DNA from 3 places in the Myceligenerans crystallogenes genome. Region 3 is predicted to be linked to each of the others. Evidence: riboswitches for the same ligand, from Rfam matches in the RefSeq annotation. Region 3 holds a riboswitch; each other region holds the start of a gene.
What was found. Region 3 has a riboswitch for thiamine pyrophosphate ahead of thiC (phosphomethylpyrimidine synthase ThiC). Riboswitches for the same ligand answer to the same signal wherever they lie in the genome.
Positions count from the first base shown of each region.

Region 1: another riboswitch for thiamine pyrophosphate. It lies ahead of ABD208_RS15140 (FAD-dependent oxidoreductase); the one in region 3 lies ahead of thiC (phosphomethylpyrimidine synthase ThiC).
Region 2: another riboswitch for thiamine pyrophosphate. It lies ahead of thiD (bifunctional hydroxymethylpyrimidine kinase/phosphomethylpyrimidine kinase); the one in region 3 lies ahead of thiC (phosphomethylpyrimidine synthase ThiC).

Region 1 is NZ_BAAANL010000006.1:111,338-117,590, reverse strand. Features, by position in the region: gene ABD208_RS15160 (MFS transporter) at 1-1,058, shown strand, start outside; gene ABD208_RS15155 (TetR/AcrR family transcriptional regulator) at 1,055-1,681, shown strand; gene ABD208_RS15150 (EF-hand domain-containing protein) at 1,724-1,945, shown strand; gene thiE (thiamine phosphate synthase) at 1,948-2,616, opposite strand; TPP riboswitch at 2,723-2,828, shown strand; gene ABD208_RS15140 (FAD-dependent oxidoreductase) at 2,819-4,213, shown strand; gene thiS (sulfur carrier protein ThiS) at 4,210-4,464, shown strand; gene ABD208_RS15130 (thiazole synthase) at 4,467-5,459, shown strand; gene ABD208_RS15125 (ThiF family adenylyltransferase) at 5,549-6,253, shown strand, end outside.
Region 2 is NZ_BAAANL010000002.1:318,148-324,400, forward strand. Features, by position in the region: gene ABD208_RS06155 (pyridoxal phosphate-dependent decarboxylase family protein) at 1-113, opposite strand, end outside; gene ABD208_RS06160 (hypothetical protein) at 338-1,252, shown strand; gene ABD208_RS06165 (hypothetical protein) at 1,301-1,891, shown strand; gene thiD (bifunctional hydroxymethylpyrimidine kinase/phosphomethylpyrimidine kinase) at 1,936-2,796, opposite strand; TPP riboswitch at 2,787-2,884, opposite strand; gene ABD208_RS06175 (HpcH/HpaI aldolase/citrate lyase family protein) at 2,933-3,793, opposite strand; gene ABD208_RS06180 (MaoC family dehydratase) at 3,790-4,305, opposite strand; gene ABD208_RS06185 (acyl-CoA dehydrogenase family protein) at 4,302-5,453, opposite strand; gene ABD208_RS06190 (acetyl/propionyl/methylcrotonyl-CoA carboxylase subunit alpha) at 5,516-6,253, opposite strand, start outside.
Region 3 is NZ_BAAANL010000001.1:29,683-35,935, reverse strand. Features, by position in the region: gene ABD208_RS00180 (DEAD/DEAH box helicase) at 1-597, shown strand, start outside; gene thiC (phosphomethylpyrimidine synthase ThiC) at 937-2,718, opposite strand; TPP riboswitch at 2,713-2,819, opposite strand; gene ABD208_RS00170 (hypothetical protein) at 2,932-3,156, shown strand; gene ABD208_RS00165 (helix-turn-helix transcriptional regulator) at 3,266-3,502, opposite strand; gene ABD208_RS00160 (ABC transporter permease) at 3,506-4,369, opposite strand; gene ABD208_RS00155 (ABC transporter ATP-binding protein) at 4,366-5,370, opposite strand; gene ABD208_RS00150 (Rv3654c family TadE-like protein) at 5,447-6,253, opposite strand, start outside.

The DNA of each region.
Region 1 (6,253 bases), on a different contig from region 3:
TCCCCATCGTGGCGCTCGGCCTGGTGGCGATCCTGTGGCTGGTGCCGGAGTCGAAGGGGCGCCAGGGGCGGCCCGACCTGGTCGGGATGGCGCTGTCGGTCGTCGCGCTCGTGCTGATCACCTACGGCGTCATCGAGGCGGGCGACTCCGGCTCGTGGGCGGGCGTGGAGGTGTGGGGCACGATCGCCGCCGGCGTCGCGGGGCTCGCCGGGTTCGTCCGGTGGGAGCTGCGCACCCCGCACGCGTCGCTCGACCCGCGGCTGTTCCTGGACCGGCGGTTCGCCTCGGCGTCGGCGCTGATCGCGCTGATCTTCTTCGCGATGCTCGGGCTGTTCTTCTTCATGACCTTCTACATCCAGCTCGTGCGCGGGCTGACGCCGCTGCAGACCGGCCTGATGTTCCTGTCCTTCGGGGCCGGGATGATCGTGTTCTCGCCGCTGTCGAGCATGTTCGTCAAGCGGTTCGGCACCCGGGCCGTGGGGCTCGCGGGGCTGACGCTCGTGGGCGGGGTGTTCCTCGCGATCGCCCAGGTGGGCCTCGACACGCCGCTGTGGCTGATCGTGGTGCTGATGTTCCTCCAGTCGGCGGGGATGGCGAATCTCATGCCGCCGGCGATGAACGTGATGATGCAGTCGGTGCCGCGCGAGCAGGCGGGGGTCGCCTCCGCGCTCAGCAACACGCTGCGGCAGGTGGGCGGCGCGCTCGGCGTCGCCGTGCTCGGCACGGTGATGGCGCAGGCGTACCAGAGCCGGATCGCGGAGGTCGCGCCCGAGCTGCCCGAGGCCGCCCGGGCCTCCCTGACCGCCACGTACGGCGCGGTCACGGAGGGCGCGGTGCCGCCCGAGGCGGCGGAGTCGCTGCTGGCCGCCGCGAACGTCGCGTTCGTCGACGCGATGCACACCACGGCGTACGTCTCGGCGGCGGTCGCGCTGCTCGGGATGATCGTCGTCGGGCGGTACTTCTCCGGCAGGCCGTCGCGGGACGACGACGGCGCGCGGGCGGGCGCGGACGTGTCGGCCGTCCCGGCGGGCGAACGGCAGGCGAAAATGGTCCGATGACCTCCACGTCCCCGGAAGCGGAGAACTCCGCGGCCGTCCCCGCGCCCGTCGTCGGGCGTCCGCGCAGCACGGCGGCGAGCAACGCGATCCTCGCCGCCGTGCTCGACCTCGTGGCCGAGCACGGCTCGATGCGCGCGATCACCGTCGAGGCGGTCGCGGCGCGCGCGGGCACGTCCAAGACCACGATCTACCGGCGCTGGGCCACCAAGGAGGAGCTGGTCGCCGCCGCGGTCGAGAGCATCAAGGCGCCGCCGGCGTTCGAGCTGCCGCACGAGTCGGTGCGCGACGACCTGATCCGCATGCTCAAGGCCGTCCGCACCGACGTCTCGCCCCGGGAGCGCCGGATCCTGCGCTGCATCATGATCGACTCCGAGGACAACCCGGAGCTCGCCGCGCAGCAGGAGCGCCTGATGACGGAGCGCCGCCGGGCCGGGATCGAGCTCGTGCGGTACTGGATCGAGCGGGGCGAGCTGCGCGCCGACCTCGATCCGATGCTCGTCGCCGCGGGGCTGGTCAGCCCGCTGCTGACGATCCAGATCTACGGCCACTACCCGCACCTGCGCACGCCCGATCTCGCCGAGCGCCTCGTCGACCAGATCCTGACGGGCATCGGGACGCGGTAGCCTTCCTGCGACCGTTCCCGGACAATTCAGGAGGCTGCCGCAGTGACCGGAGAAGTGACCGCCGAAGACGACCTGACCGCCACGTTCACCGAGTTCGACGGCGACGGCGACGGCCACATCACCGTCGACGAGTTCCGCCAGGCGATGGCCAAGAAGGGCGAGGACGTCTCCAAGGACGACCTCACCTCGATCTTCGTCCACGCCGATGGCGACGGTGACGGCAAGATCAACCTCGCGGAGTTCACCGAGGCCTGGAACGCCTGACCTCAGGCCTCGTCGAGGCGGCGGCGCAGGGCCGCCGCCGCGGCGCCCGGATCGGCCGCCCGCGTGATCGCGCGGACGACGACGACGCGGCGGGCGCCCGCCTCCAGGACCTGGTCGAGGCGGGTGGGCCCGGCGTCGTCGTCCCGCGTGACGTCGTCGATGCCGCCGATCGCGAACCACGGCGTCGCGGGCTTCGTGTCCGCGACCTCCCGCAGCAGGCCGAGGCCGACGGCGGGGCGGCCGGGCTTGGTCGGGGTGGACCAGAGCGGGCCGACGCAGAAGTAGTCCACCCGGGGATCCGCCTCGGCCGCCATCGCCTCGCCGAACGCGTGCGTCGACCGGCCGAGCGCCGGGCCCTCGCCGAGCAGGGCGGTGACCTGGGCGGGGGAGAGGTCGTCCTGCCCCATGTGCACGGCGGGCGCGCCGGTCAGGCCCGCGACGTCGGCGCGGTCGTTGACCGCCCACAGCGCCCCGTGCTCGGCCGCGACCCGCGCCACGAGCGCCTGCAGCTCGATCTCCCGCGCGGCGTCGAGCGACTTGTCCCGCAGCTGCACGACGTCGACCCCGTTCCCGAGCACGGCGTGCAGGAAGGCCGCGAGGTCACCGGACGCCTCCCGGGCGTCGGTGCACAGGTACAGCCGGGCGTCGGCGAGCCGCGTTCTGGGATCCACGGCACCGGAGTCTAGGCGCGACCGGCCCGCGGGCCCGGGGCGTGACCACCCCGCGCCCGCGCCGCCCGCGTCCGGAACCACGCCGGATGCGAGTTATGGTTGCTGCACACACATGCACGGGAGCCCCGCCGCGGGGCTGAGAGGGCGCAGGCGCGCCGACCGTCGAACCTGATCCGGGTCATGCCGGCGAAGGGAGCAAGCAATGGGACACGGTCGTGCGCCCGGCGTCGTCGTCGTGGGCGCGGGGATCATCGGACTTGCCGCCGCCTGGCGGGCGCTGGACGCCGGGGCGACGGTCACGGTGCTCGATCCGGCGCCGGGGGCCGGGGCGACGCATGCCGCCGCCGGAATGCTCGGGCCGACGATGGAAGCCGACTTCGGGGAACGGGACCTCGCGCGGTTCGGCGCCCGGAGCGTCCGGCTCTGGCCGGAGTTCGCGGCAGTCCTGGAACGAGCCGCGGGCCTCCCGCCGGGAGCCCTCGGCCTGGACGCCTCGGGAACGCTGGCGGTCGCCTTCGACGCCGACGACGCCGCCCTGCTCCGCCGCCGCCTGGCTCTCCACCGCGACCTCGGCCTGGGCTCCCGCGAGATCCCGGTCGCCGAGGCCCGCGACCGCGAACCCTCCCTCGGCCCGCGCATCGCGGCCGCGGCCTGGATCCCGGGCGATCACCAGGTCGATCCCCGGGCCGTCCACCGGGCCCTGCTCCGGGTGGTCACCGCCCACCCGGACGCGACGCTCGTCACCCGCGCGGTCGCTTCTCTCCGCCGCACCGCTGTTCCGGGCGTCATCCCCGATCCGGGCGCAGCCTCGACCCCGCGAGGTGGTGCCTCAGGTCCCGGGGTACTGCTCTCCGAGGGCTCTGCCCCGGATCGGGAGGCACTACCGCGCGAGCGAATTCCTTTCCTCGCGATGGACGGCACCGCCTCGCGGCCGGAGGCACTATCTCGCGAGCGCGTGGCCGGGGTCGTGGACGAGGACGGGGACGGGGTCGAGCATCCCGTCGGCCCTGCCCGGGCGTCCGAAGCCCCACCTCGCGAGCGCGTGGCCGGGGTGGTGGACGAGGACGGGGTCGAGCATCCCGCCGACGTCGTCGTCCTCGCCGCCGGGTACGCGAGCGCGGGGTTGTACGGGGGAGCGGCGACGCGGGCCGTGCCCGGGACGACGCTGCGGCTCGAGGCCGACGCCGCGGCCGGGCCTTCCGTCGTGGTGCGCGGCACCGTCCAGGGCCGGTCCGTCTATGTGGTCCCGCGGGCGGCCCGGGGCGACGGGCGGCGGGAGATCGTCGTCGGCGCGTCGTCCGACGAGCGGGACGCCACCACGCGGACCCGCGCCGGGGACGTGTTCGCGCTGCTGCGCGACGCGCGGGCGCTGCTGCCCGGCCTGGACGAGGCCGACCTGATCGAGACCACCACCCGGTCGCGGCCGGCGACCCCGGACAACCTGCCGCTGATCGGTATGGCCGAGCCCGGGCTGTTCCTGGCGACCGGGCACCACCGCAACGGCATCCTCCTGACCCCGCACACGGCCGCCGTCGTCGGCCGGCACCTTGCCCGGCTGTTCGAGAACCCCGCCCCGCACGAAGGAGCATTCGCATGACCGCCGAACCGAGCGCCGTCGTGAACGGCGAAGCCAGCGCCGTCGTGAACGGCCTGCCTTACCCCCTCGAGGGTCCGCTGCCCGTCGCCGAGCTGGTCGGCCGGCTGCTGCCCGAGGTCGTCGTCGACGGCGTGCCGCAGGGCGTCGCCGTCGCCGTGGACGACGCCGTCGTGCCGCGCGGCGCCTGGGAGCGCACCGAGATCCGGCCCGGCATGCGGGTCGAGGTCGTCACCGCCGTCCAGGGAGGCTGACCATGGAACCAACATCGCACCTCACCGGCACCCTGCCCGGCGACGCCGCGAGGCACCCGGCCGGCGCGACCGGCACGCCCGCCGACGCGACCGGGAGGCCGGCTGGCGCGACCGGGACGTCCGCTGGCGCGACCGGCGCGACCGGCGCGTCGGCCGGCGTGACCGGGACACCCCTGACCATCGCCGGGGTCGAGCTCGGCTCGCGGCTCGTCATGGGGACCGGGGGAGCGTCGAGCCTGCTGGCGCTCGCGGACGCGCTGACGGCGTCGGGCACGAAACTGACCACCGTTGCGATGCGGCGCGTAGCGCGGCCCGCGCCGGGCGGGCCCGCGCCCGGCGGTGCGTCGGCCGGAGGCGACACCTCCGTGTGGGCCATGCTCGACCGCCTCGGCATCCGCGCCCTGCCCAACACCGCGGGCTGCTTCACGGTCCGCGAGGCCGTCCTGACCGCGCAGCTCGCACGCGAGGCGTGCGGCACGGACTGGGTCAAGCTGGAGGTCATCGCCGACGACGTCACGCTCCTCCCGGACCCGATCGGCCTCGTCGAGGCGGCGCGGACCCTGGTCGCCGACGGCTTCACCGTCCTGCCCTACACCAACGACGACCCGGTCACCGCCCGCCATCTCGCCGACGCGGGCTGCGCGGCCGTCATGCCGCTCGGCTCGCCCATCGGCTCCGGGCTGGGCATCGCGAACCCGCGCAACATCGAGGCGATCGCCGCGGAGTCGCCCGTCCCGGTCATCCTCGACGCGGGGATCGGCACGGCGTCGGACGCGGCGCTCGCGATGGAGCTCGGCTGCGACGGCGTCCTCCTGGCCACCGCCGTGACGCGCGCGGCGGACCCGGTCCGCATGGCCCGCGCGATGCGCCTGGCCGTCGAGGCCGGGTACGACGCGGCCCGCGCGGGCCGCATGCCCCGCCGCGAGCAGGCCCTGGCCAGCTCCCCCCCGGAGGGCCGCATCGCCCCGGCCAACAACCTGGACCTGGCCCTGTGACCCCCGACCGCCGCCCGGCTGGCCCGACGGCCACGGCCCAGGTGTCGACCATGTCATCTCGTACGGTGGGAACGCGACCATCGAACGAGATGACATGGTCGCAGGGCTCGCTTCCGCCTCTCGTCGAGGCCGGCCCCGCCATGAGTCACCAGGAGGTGGTGCGGTATGCGCGGCATCTTGCGTTGCCCGGGATCGGGGTGGAGGGGCAGCGGCGGCTTGCGGCCGCGAAGGTGCTCGTCGTCGGGGCGGGCGGGCTCGGGAGCCCGGCGTTGCTGTATCTCGCGGCGGCCGGCGTCGGCACGCTCGGCATCGTGGACGACGACGTCGTGGAGGCCTCCAACCTGCAACGCCAGGTGATCCACGGGCAGAGCGATCTCGGGGTGGCCAAGACGGAGTCGGCCGCCGCGACGATCCGCGAGGTCAACCCGCACGTCGTCGTCGTCGGGCACCGGGAACGGCTGACGGCCGGGAACGCCCTGGACCTGCTGGGCGGCTACGACCTCGTGCTCGACGGCTCGGACTCGTTCGCGACGCGCTACCTCGTGTCCGACGCCGCCGAGATCCTCGGCATCCCGTGCGTGTGGGGCGCGCTGCACCGGTTCACCGGCCAGGCCGCCACGTTCTGGGCGCGGCCGCCCCACGGCGACGGCGTCACGTACCGCGACGTGTTCCCGGTTCCGCCGCCCCCTGGCGCGTCGCCGGACTGCGCGACGGCGGGCGTGTTCGGCGCGGTCTGCGGCACGATCGGCACGGTGATGGCGACCGAGGCGATCAAGCTGATCACGGGCGCGGGG
Region 2 (6,253 bases), on a different contig from region 3:
GCACCGGGCGTCACGGCGGATGTCACACCGGATGTCGCTCGAGGTGGCTCGGGCGACGACGGCGCCGCGGCGGAGCGCAGGCCGGTGGCCGCGGCGGGCAGGGGTGAGGACATGCGAGAGGCTCCTCGGGTGGGTCGACGGTGAAGGGGCAGGCAATTAAGTAAGGCTTGCCTGACCTAAATTAGCCGACGCTTCGTCCTTCTCCAACCACGGACCCATGTTCCGGACGCCTGCCGGACGCCGCGGGCCCGCGGGACGCAGCACGGTCCGGACACGATTTCGGCGACACGACGCCGAATATGTCGCGTACAGAACCCCAGATCGGTACGTTTCGCCTATGAGCGACGAGCGCCAGATCACATCTGACGACACGGAGAACGACGCGGCTCCGGCCCCCGCGGGCAACGGCGCCGGCGAGGACAGCGACCGCATCGAGCGACTGCGCGCGCTGCTGACCGCACCGATCAAGATCCCCGAGTCGGAGAGCAGCGGAGCGGGCAGCGGTGTGAGCAGCGGTGCGAGCGGCAGCACGAGCACCGCCACGGGCGGCACCCGCGACGGGGCCGACGCCGATCCCGACGCCGGCGACCCCGACGAGTACCCCGCCCCCGCCGTCGACATCCCGCCGCACGTGCGGGCCGCCGCGGAGGCCGCCGCGTCACGCGGGGCCGACGAGCAGCGCACCGCCAAGGGCGGGAAGAAGCGCCGGACCTGGGCCGACGCGTTCCTCGACTCCGGCAGGCGCGACCTCGGCGCGGCCGGCGGCGATGCCGCCGCCCAGCTGCTGGCCCGGCTCGACGAGCTCGACCGGCGCACCGGCGAGGACATCGCCCTGGTCCGCGCCCGGGCCAACGAGGCCGCCGACTCGGCCGCCGAGGCGCGCCAGGGCATCGAGGCCCTGCGCACCGAGGCGTCCGCGGCCGCCGAGGGCGCGCGGGCCGCCACCGCGCGGCTCGACGTCGCCGAACGGACCGCGGCCGAGAACTCCGCCACGAGCTCCGCGGCGACCGGCGAGCTCCGCGACGACCTCACCGCCCAGCGCGACGAGATCGCCCGGCTCACCGCGTCCCTCGAGGAATCCCTGGAAACCGCCCGCGAGGCCGCGGCCGGCGCGGGATCCGCGGCCTCGGCGGCCTCGGCGGCGCGGGAGGCCGCGCAGACGGCGGCGAGGAAGGCGGGCACGGCCATGGTCGTGGCCGTCATCGGGGTGGTGTGCGCGCTGGCGGCGATCGGGCTGGCTTTCCTGCCCTGACCTCGGGAGGGGTTCGCCGCCGGGCCCGGCGCTGGTACCTTTCTGGCCATGGCGCCCCTGGACGACTCACCCCGGCACGCGACACCGAGGCAGGCCCGCAAGGCCTGGGACCCGCGGCCCCTCCTGTCCGATCTCAAGGCGGGGGTGCAGGCGCAGCTGTCCCGGGCGGACGTGCCCGGCGAGGGCCCGGACGGCGCCGGGGTCTCGACGGTCGCCCAGCCGACCGTCGACGCCGGGATGTCCGACCCGGCGGGGTCCGAGAACGCGCGGGTCGGCGGGTCGGCGATGGTGCACGCGCCGGTCGCGCCGGACTCGGCCGAGTCCCGCGACAAGAAGAACCTGCGGCGCGCGGCCGAGGCGGCCGAGGCCGCCGCCGCGCAGGCCGCGGGCGCGGCGTCGCAGGCGGCGATCACCGCCGAGCGGGCGATGAGCGAGGCCCACGCCGCGCGCACCGACGCCGCCGCCGCGAGCAGGAACGTGACCGCCGCGCTCGGCGAGCTGAGCGCCGCCGCCGAGGAGATCTCGGCGCTGCACCGGACCCTGCAGGACGTGCGGGAGCGGGCCCGGCGGGAGGTCCTCGTCGCGTGGGGCGGCGCCGGGGTGGCGCTGCTGGTCGCCGTCGTCGCGCTGCTCGTGTGACAGCCGGGCGCCGGCCGGTGACGTGACCGCCCGCCGCCCGGGCCTCACGCCTCCAGCGCGTACGGCTTGACGCCCGCCGCGTCCCACAGCATGCCCAGGTGGTCCACCGGCCCGTGCCCGCCGCGCGAGCCGACGCCCAGGCTCTCCCCCCGCGCGATCGCCGCGCGCAGCCAGGTCGTCGCGCGGCGCAGCGACTCCGGCCACGAGCCCGTCGTCACGCGCAGCGTCGCCATCGCCGACGACAGGGAGCAGCCCGTGCCGTGCGTGCTGGTCGCCACGAGCCGCGGCCCGCTGACCCTGGCCTCCTCGCCCGCGGCCGAGACGAGCGCGTCCGGCGTGTCCGACGCCATGAGGTGGCCCCCCTTGGCCAGCACGAGCACGTCGTGCTCGTGGGCGACCTGGCGCGCCTGCGCCACGACCTCGGTCCAGGTCACGGCCTCGGCCGCGCCGGTCAGGGCGGCCAGCTCCGGGATGTTCGGGGTGACGAGGTCGGCCAGCGAGATCAGGTCGCGCAGCGCCGCCTCCGCCGCGGGCTCCAGCAGCCGGTCGCCCGAGGTGGAGATCATGACCGGGTCGATCACGACGACCGGCGGGCGGACCCGCCGCAGCCACGCCCCGACCGCGTCGGCCACCCCGGCGGTGCCCAGCATGCCGATCTTGACCGCGTCGACGGCGATGTCGTCGCTGACCGCGTCGAGCTGCTGGGTGACGAACTCCGCCGGCGGCGCGTGCACGCCCCGCACGCCCTGGGTGTTCTGCGCCGTCAGCGCGGTGATCACGGCCATCCCGTAGCCGCAGTGCGCGGCGATGGACTTCAGGTCCGCCTGGATCCCCGCGCCGCCGGACGGGTCCGAGCCCGCGATCGACAACACGCGCGGCACCTTGCGTCCATGCAAAGCACTCATCTCGACATTCCCTCCGCCGGTACGAGCTGGGTCAGGTTCGACGGGTATGTTCTCAGCTGCCACGAAGGAAGCACCCCGTGTCGATTTCTTTCCCAGCTTACGGGGCCACGGCCTGACTTGTCGAGAAAAGTCCGGCTCAGCGGGATGTCGGGTGGGTCACACCGGCCCGGTCCAGGACGGCGCGGGCATGGCGCAGCACCGGCTCGTCGATCATGACGCCGTCGAGCGTGAAGACCCCCGTGCCGCCGGGGGCGGAACCGCCCGCCGCCCCGGCCGCGGCGAGGATGCGGCTCGCGCGCGCGATCTCCTCGCCGCTCGGCGCGTACGCGGCGCGGATCACCGGCACGTGCTTCGGGTGGATGCAGGCCGTGGCCGCGAAGCCGGACGCGACGGCGTCGGCCGCCTCGGCGCGCAGGCCGTCCAGGTCGTCGATGTCGAGGTGGACGGCGTCGATCGCCGGTTTGCCCGCGGCGCCCGCCGCGAGCAGCACGTGGGCCCGGGCCGTGCGGGCGACGTCGCGGTACTCCCCCCGCGCGCGCTCGCCCGGCCCGAAGCGGCTGGAGGTGCCGCCGAGCGACGCGACCAGGTCCTCCGCGCCCCACATCAGCGCGATCACCTCGTCCCGGTGCGCCAGGGCGGGCGCCTCGACGACACCCGCGGCCGTCTCGCACAGGGCGATGACCCGGAACCCGTCGAGCGCGGGCAGGCCCGCGTCGGCCTTGGCGACCATCAGCGTGCGGAATGGCGTGGCCCGCACGGCGGCCAGGTCGGCGGCGTGATCGCGGGTCCCGGGCGGGTTGACCCGCACGACGGTGCGCTCGGGGTCGAGGGCGCCCGCGGCGGCGTCGGACCTCAGCGCGTCGCGCGCGGCGGGCCGCGCCCCGGGCGCGACGGCGTCCTCGAGATCGAGGATGACGCCGTCCGCCCGGGACGCGGCCTTGGCGAACCGGTCGGGCCGGTCCGCCGGGCAGAACAGGAGGGCGGGTCCGGGGATCACGAGCCCGCGCCGTCCGTGCGCGACGGTTCGGCCGCCTCGTGCCCGGCCCGCGTCCAGAACAGGCCGTTGCGCACCGCGCGCGCGACGACGACGTCGTCCTGGTTGCGCCCGACGTGCTCCAGCGTCACGATCCCCTGGCCGGGGCGGGACCCCGAGGGTCGCTTGGCCTGCACGATCGTCTCGCCGTACAGCGTGTCGCCGTGGAAGACCGGCGCGGGGAACGTGACCTGCTCGAAGCCGAGGTTGGCCACGAGCGTGCCCGCCGTGACCTGCCACGTGGACAGGCCCACCAGCGTGGACAGCGTCCACAGGGAGTTCACGAGGCGCTGCCCGAACGGCTGGGTCGCGGCCCAGGCGGCGTCGAGGTGCAGCGGCTGGCCGTTCATGGTCAGCGTGGTGAACAGCACGTCGTCGGCCTCCGTGGCGGTGCGGCCCGGGCGGTGCAGGTAGCGGTCCCCGGGCTCCAGCTCGTCGAAGTACCGGCCGCGCGCCAGGAACTCCCGCCCGCTCATGCCAGCCCCATCTCCCGCGCCAGCACCATCAGCTGCACCTCCGTGGTTCCCTCGCCGATCTCGAGCACCTTCGCGTCGCGGTAGTGCCGCGCGACGGCGTTCTCGTTGAGGAAACCGTACCCGCCCCAGATCTGGGACGCGTCGTGCGCGTTGGCCATCGCGGCCTCCGACCCGATGAGCTTGGCGAGCGACGCCTCCGCCTTGAACGGGACGCCCGCGACCAGCTTCTGCGCGGCGTCCATCCAGGCCAGGCGGGCGCTGTGGGCGCGGGCCTGCATGCGGCCCAGCATGAACGCGACGTGCTGGTTGTGCCCGATGGGTTCCCCGAACACCTTGCGCTCCTTGGCCCGGGCCAGCGCCTGCTCGTAGCAGCCGAGCGCCGCCCCCGCGCACAGCGCCGCGAACGCGACCCGGCCCTCGTCCAGCGCCCGCAGGAAGTTCGCGTAGCCGCGGCCCTGCTCCCCCAGCATCGCCGAGTGCGGGACGCGCACGTCGGTGAAGGTCAGGGGGTGGGTGTCCGACGTGTGCCAGCCGACCTTGTCGTACGCGGGCCCCACCTCAAACCCGGGCGTGCCGCTCGGCACGACGAAGCACGTGAGCTCCGGGCGGCCGTCCGGCTTGCGGCCCGTCACGGCGGTGACCGTGACCAGGGAGGTGATGGGCGTACCGGAGTTGGTGATGAACTGCTTGGAGCCGTTGATCACCCACTCGTCGCCCTCGCGGACGGCCGTGGTGGCGGTGGCTCCGGCGTCGGACCCGGCGCCCTGCTCCGTCAGGCCGAACCCGGCCAGCGCGCGCCCGGCGAGCAGGTCCGGCAGCCAGCGTTCCTTCTGCTCGTCGCTGCCGTGCCGGTAGACCGGCACGATGCCGAGCCCGACGCCCGCCTCGAGCGTGACGCCGAGCGACTGGTCCACCCGGCTGATCGCCTCCACGGCGAGGCACAGGGACACGTAGTCCTTGCCCTGGCCCCCGTACTCGACGGGGAAGGGCAGGCCGAACAGGCCCAGGTCGCCCATCTGCGCGATGATGTCGACCGGCAGCTCGCGCTTCGTGTCGTAGTCGTAGGCGCGGGGCGCGACGACCTCGTCGGCGAACCGGCACACCTCGTCGTACAGCTTGGTCTGCTCGTCGGTGAGCAAGTACTTCATGGTTCCTCCCGGGGTGGTGGGGAATGGACCGGGCCCGCACGGGGTGCGGCGGGACCGGGGGTCTAACCGGCGTGCTCCGCCGGCGCCACGGTCGCCACGAGCTGGTCGCGGGAGACCTGGTCGCCGGCCGCGACGTGGAGGGTGGCGACGCCGTCGTGCGGGGCGAGGAGGGGATGTTCCATCTTCATCGCCTCGACGACGACGAGGGGGGTGCCCGCGGTGACGGGGCCGGGCGGGGCGACGTGGACGACGGTGCCGGGCATGGCCGAGCGCAGGTCGGGGCCGGCCCCCGGCCCGCCGGCCGCGGCGGCGGCCCGTTCCGCGCGGCGGGCGGCGAACGCCTGCTCGCGGGTGGGGGCGTCCAGGGCGAGGGTGCGGCCGTCCCGGTGCAGCCAGACGGTCCGGACGGCGGGGCCGGACCTGCCGCGCGGCTGGACGACGACGGCCGGCGCGCCCTCGCGGGGGTCGCTCGGCGCCGGGATCCCCGCGACCACCGTCTCCCCGGCGATCGTGTGGCTGCGGGGCTCCGCGGGAGCGCCCGGGCGGAAGCCGTCCGGGGCCCACGGCCCCGGCGGGACGGGATCCGCGGCCAGGGCCCGCGCGGCGGCCCGCAGGTCCGCGGGTTCCGGGGCGGGGTCCTCGGGGGCGGGCAGCCGCTCGATCAGGCCGGTGTCCAGGCGGCCCGCGGCGACGTCGTCGTCCGCCACGAGGATGCGCAGCCAGTTCAGGTTCGTGCCGACGCCGAGCACGACCGTGCCGGCGAGCGCCCGGTCCAGGCGCGCGAGCGCCGTGGCGCGGTC
Region 3 (6,253 bases):
GACGGGGACGACCGGCGGATCGTGTCGCGCGAGTGGGGGCCGATCACCTGGGGGCTCGGGCCCGTCGAGGTGACGAGTCAGGTGGTGAGCTATCAGCGGCGGCGGCTGCCGGACCTGCAGACGCTCGGCACCCAGGCGCTCGACCTGCCGGAACGGACGCTCGGGACCGTGGCGGTGTGGTGGTCCGTGCCGGAGTTCGTGCTGCGGGCCGCGGGCGTGTCCGCCGAGGAGGCGCCCGGGGCGCTGCACGCGGCCGAGCACGCGTCGATCGGGATGCTGCCCCTGCTGGCCACGTGCGACCGGTGGGATCTGGGCGGGGTGTCCACCGAGCTCCACGCCGACACCGGCGAGGCGACGGTGTTCGTGTACGACGCCTTTCCCGGCGGGGCCGGGTTCGCCGAGCGGGGGTTCGAGCTGGGGGCGACATGGCTGCGGGCGACCCGGGACGTGATCGCGCGGTGCGACTGCGCCGACGGGTGCCCGTCGTGCGTGCAGTCGCCGAAGTGCGGGTCGTACAACTCGCCGCTGGAGAAGGAGGCGGCGGTGCGGCTGCTGGACGCGGTGCTGTCGCACGCGCCCGGCCCGGAGGCGCGATGAGGTGGGCTACTTTCCTGGTCAAATTGCATGGCGACAGGCCAGGATGACTGCATGCCCCAGAATCTGCTGTTCTCGACCTCGGCCGGCGCCGGGTCCCGGCCGGGAGTCCGGCGATGATCCTGATACTCCTCGGGATCGGTGTCGGAGTCGCCGTCTACGCCACCGTGTACGGAGTGCCGTTCGACACCGGGTGGTGACGCCCCCCGAAGCTGTGGATCGGGTCCGGTCCGCTGCCTGCGCCCTGATGGTGCCCGCCGGGAGTCCCGTCGCGCGGCACGGGGCGGGACCTGTCGCACAGGGCCGACGCCGCCGGGACGGCGTCGGCCCTGTGCTGGTCGGTCAGCCGGGTGAGCCGACCTTGGGGTCCGGGAGGTAGACCGTGCCGCCCGCGGCGAGGAATTCCTCGGACTTGGCGGCCATGCCGGCACGGGCCTCGGCCGGGGTGAGGGCTGCCGCGACGTCGTCGGGTACGGCGGCGCCGGCGATCGCCTGCTGGGCGGCCGCGCCGCCGAACTCGTCGCGGATGTCCTGCGAGATGCGCATGGAGCAGAACTTCGGGCCGCACATCGAGCAGAAGTGGGCGGTCTTGGCCGCCTCCGCGGGGAGGGTCTCGTCGTGGTACTCCTGCGCGAGCTCCGGGTCGAGCGAGAGGGCGAACTGGTCGCGCCAGCGGAACTCGAAGCGGGCCTTGCTCAGGGCGTCGTCGCGGTCGCGCGCGCCGGGGTGGCCCTTGGCGATGTCCGCCGCGTGCGCGGCGATCTTGTAGGTGACGACGCCGGTGCGGACGTCGTCCCGGTTCGGCAGGCCGAGGTGCTCCTTGGGCGTGACGTAGCAGAGCATCGCGGTGCCGTAGCGGGCGATCTCGGCGGCGCCGATGGCGGAGGTGATGTGGTCGTAGCCGGGGGCGATGTCGGTCACCAGCGGGCCGAGCGTGTAGAAGGGGGCACCCTGGCAGAGCTCCTGCTGACGCTCCACGTTCTCCCGCACCAGGTGCAGCGGGACGTGGCCCGGGCCCTCCACCATCACCTGCACGTCGTGCTCCCAGGCGCGGCTGGTCAGCTCGGCGAGGGTGTCGAGCTCGGCGAACTGGGCGGCGTCGTTGGCGTCCGCGACGGAGCCGGGGCGCAGGCCGTCGCCGAGGGAGAACGCGACGTCGTACGCCGCGAAGATCTCGCAGAGCTCGTCGAAGTGGGTGTAGGTGAAGTTCTCCTGGTGGTGGGCGAGGCACCAGCCCGCCATGATCGAGCCGCCGCGGGAGACGATGCCCGTCACGCGGTCCGCGGTGAGCGGGACGTAGCGCAGCAGCACGCCCGCGTGGACGGTCATGTAGTCCACGCCCTGCTCGCACTGCTCGATCACCGTGTCGCGATAGATCTCCCAGGTCAGCGTGTTGGCGTCGCCGTTGACCTTCTCGAGGGCCTGGTAGATCGGCACGGTGCCGATGGGGACGGGCGAGTTGCGCAGGATCCACTCGCGGGTGGTGTGGATCGCGTCGCCGGTGGACAGGTCCATCACCGTGTCGGCGCCCCAGCGGGTGGCCCACTGGAGCTTCTCGACCTCCTCGGCGACCGAGCTGTGGACGGCCGAGTTCCCGATGTTCGCGTTGACCTTCACCGTGAAGGCCTTGCCGATGATCATCGGCTCGGACTCGGGGTGGTTGACGTTGTTCGGGATGATGGCGCGGCCCGCGGCGACCTCGGAGCGGACGAGCTCGGCGTCGCAGCCCTCCCGGAGCGCGACGAACCGCATCTCCGGGGTGATCTCGCCCTTGCGGGCGTAGTGCATCTGGGTGATCGTGCGGCCGGGCAGGGCACGGCGGGGCGGGCGGCGGGTGCCCTTCCACTCGTCCTCGGCCGCGCGCCTGCGGCGGCCGTCGTCGGCCTCCGCGGGCGGGCGGCCCGCGTACTCCTCGGTGTCACCGCGCCCGACGATCCAGTCCGTGCGGCCCGCGGGGAGGCCCTCGTTCGGGTCGCAGGCCGGGCCGTCGGTGCGGTAGACACGCAGCGGGGGGTTCGCCGTGCCGTCGGGAGACGGTGCGAGGGTGATCTCGGTGACGGGAATCCTCAGGCCGGTGGCCTGGTCGACGTCGTACGTGAGCGCGCGCGAAGGGATGCTGGTCATCACTCTCCTACTTCCTACGCCGGTATGAGCCGGAATCAGGTTCGACGGTCCGGGCCGCGACAGCCCGATCTCAGCCCCTGCGAGGGCACCCGTGGGATCGCCGCTTACGTTACAACATGTCAGCATCCGGGCGTCAAGCGTTCCGCCCCACCATGTGCGGATCGCCCTTCCCCGGTTCGCAACACGCCATCTGACCTGCGAGGATATGACGCCGTGGACGATATGACAGTGCAGCGCGTACCCCCCGGACCAGTTCTCGACGCCTTGCGCACGCACCACTGGCTACCGCCCAGGTGGGACTCCGTCCATCCCGTGCTCCTGGAATCCGCCCTCGAACTGGCCGACGGCGACCCGCGCCGCCTCCGTGTCGAGGACGACGGCACGGTCACCGTGCTCAACCACCCCGCAACCCCGAACCCGGGCGACGACGGAGCCTGACGAGCGCGCGGGCGCACGCACGGGACGCGGGCGTCCCGTTCGGTCCCACGCACTCGCCGGCTCGTCACCGGCCGGGTCCGGCCCGGCACGAACGGCCGTCCGGCCGGCGTCATTCCCCCAGGCGCCGGAAAGGACGGGTACTGAAGATCACCTCGACCGCGACACCGAAGTACTCGGCGATGCGCAGGGCCAGGTGGAGCGACGGGCTGTACTCACCTCGTTCCAGATAGCCGACCGTCTGGTAGTGCACGCCCAGTGCCTCGGCCAGCTCGCGCCGCGAGATGCCCCGTTCGGCGCGGAGCATCGCGATGCGGTTGTGGACGACGTCGGACGTGGTCTCGCCCACCGCTCACCACCCCTGAGCCATGACGCGGTCCCTGGCCGCGGCGACCGCTGCCCCCGACGCGCGCCGGGTCATCCGCCGCAGCACGATCGGGGCGAGGATCAGGCCCAGCACGATCCACACGCCGAGCACGCCGAACATCTCCAGGGTGCGCCACGACCCGCCGATCTCGGCCGCGGCCATCTCCGCCGGGAGCAGCGCCGAGCGCGCCCCGAGCCCCAGCCAGTAGTAGGGGAACGCCTGGCCGAGCCACTGCAGCCAGACGGGCAGCGCGGTGATCGGGTAGAAGATGCCCGACACCGTCAGCAGCACCATCGAGCCGAGCATGAGCAGGCCGGTCTGCTGCGCGGTCTTGAACAGCGAGCCGAGGGCGATGCCGATCGGAACGGTCGCCAGCATGCCGACCACGAAGATCACCGCGAGCAGCACCCAGGTGCGGGCGTCGAACCGCAGGTCACCCGCCACCGTGAACCCCGGGATGACGAGCAGGGCGAGACTCATCAGCGTCGTCGCGCCGAACAACACGATCTTGCCGAACATGTAGCCGATCATGCCGTTGGGCGTGGCCTTGGCCCGCAGCAGGGTGCCGTCCTCGCGGTCGGTGGCGATCGTGCCCGCGGGCCCGGTCATCCCGCCGAACCCGATCGACATCCCGACGATGCTCGGCAGCACCATGGCGCCGAGCTCGAAGTTCATGCCGGGCACGGTGTTGCCCCGCATGAAGAGCAGCACCACGGCGAAGATCGCCGGCATCAGGAAGTACCAGAGGACGTCCCCGGGCTCCCGGAACGACTGCTTGGTCTCCAGCCAGCCGCGCACCAGCCCCGCGCGCACGGCCACCCAGCGCTGTTCGTTGGTCGTCGTCGTCATGAGCGCACCTCCTCGATCTCACTGCTCGCGCCCTCGGCGGGCGTCCCGCCCGCCTGGCCGGGCGTCTCCGGTCGATCACCGCCGGACTCCGCCTGCCCCGTCTCGGCGCGGTGCACCAGCGCCATGTAGGTGTCCTCGAGACTCGCGTGCCGCACCTCCAGGTCCACCACGTCCGGCTCCCGCGCGAGCAACCCGCGGACGAAGCCCGTCGGGTCGCCTTCGGTGACCGCGTGCACGTGCCGTTCGCCCGCGATCGTCCAGCGCACCTCCGCGCCCTGGGCCATCTGGCGCGCCAGTGCCTCGGCCGATCCGTTCGCGACGATGCTGCCCTTGTCCAGGATCAGGATCCGGTCGGCGAGCTTCTCCGCCTCGTCGAGATCGTGGGTGGTGAGCAGGATGGTCGTGTTGTCGAAATCGGCCAGGCGGTGGACCAGGTCGTGGAACTCCCGGCGGGCGTGCGGGTCGAAGCCCGCCGTCGGCTCGTCGAGGAACACCAGTTCCGGCCGGCCGACGATGCCGATCGCCACGTCGAGGCGGCGCCGCTGCCCGCCCGAGAGGGCCTTGATCTTGAGGTTCGCGTGCTCGGTCAGGCCGACGGTCCGCAGCAGCTCGTCGACGTCCCACGGCCGCTGGACCTCCGGGGTGGAGAACGGCACGTAGAACCTGGCCAGGTAGCCCAGCAGTTCCCGCACCCGCCACCGGCCGTGGTCCCGCCAGGACTGCAGGACGACGCCGAGGCGCGCGCGCCAGGCCTCGTCCCCGTGCAGCGGATCCTGGCCCAGAACGCTGACCTCACCGGCCGAACGGGTCCGGAACCCCTCCAGGATCTCGATGGTGGTGCTCTTGCCGGCGCCGTTGGGCCCGAGCAGCGCGAGCACCTCGCCGCGCTGCGCGGTGAAGGAGACGCCCGTCAGGACGTCCTTGGTTCCGTAGCGCATCCACAGGTCACGGACATCGATCGCCGGGTCCGCCGTCCCGTCGGACGCTTGTGGTTCTGTCATCACAGCCTCCGTACTCTTCGTAGCAGAGATACTACGACCCATAGCCAGATCACAACAGCCCCCTTGGACAGGCCGGTCACGCGCCGGTCCCGTACTCCCAGTGCCACGGCTCGGGTTTCGACCCGCCCGGCCGCGCCCAGGCCGGGTGGATCCACCCGTACCGGGCCGCGTTGGCGGCCATCCACAGATGCTCGGCGGAGCCGAACGACTCGATCCCGCCGCCCAGGTCCAGCGCCTGCCCCCATCCGTGGTTGGACATGCCCGGCGGCGCAGCCAGCGCGCCCTTGCTCGCCTTCACCGCCACCTGCTGCGCGTACGACCGGTACGAGTCCGTCACGGACAGATCCCGCCCGAACTCCGCGCGGAACGCGCCGTTCAGCCGTCCGGCGGCGGCCGCCGCGTCGCACCGCAGCCGTTGCCCGGCGGCGAACGACAGCTCGCACAGCGCGTCCGGCGGGATCTGCCCGTTGGTGTGCCCGCCCGCTCCCGCGGCGCGCACCCCGCTGCCCGGGACGACACCCGCGGCGCCGAGGCCCTGGTCCCCCGCGAGGCCCGTGGCGCGCAACCCGGCCCGTGCCGCGGCGTGCGCGGCGCCGGGAGAGGAGAACGCCCCGGGTAGCCCCACAGCGGTCCGGGCCTCCACCCGCACGACGCCTGCGGCCGGCACGGTGCACGACGTCGTCTCCGCGCCGTTCCGGCCGACGACCGCGGACGCCCGGGCGCACTCGTCGTACCCGTCCCGCAACGCGGCCGCCCCGGCCAGCGCGCCGAGATCGGCCGCCGCCTGCGCGGCTCCCCGGGCGTGCTGCGCGGCCGCGAGCGCCGCGAGTCCCAGGGTGAGCAGGAGCACGGCGCCGATGATCCCGAGCACCATGACCGCGCC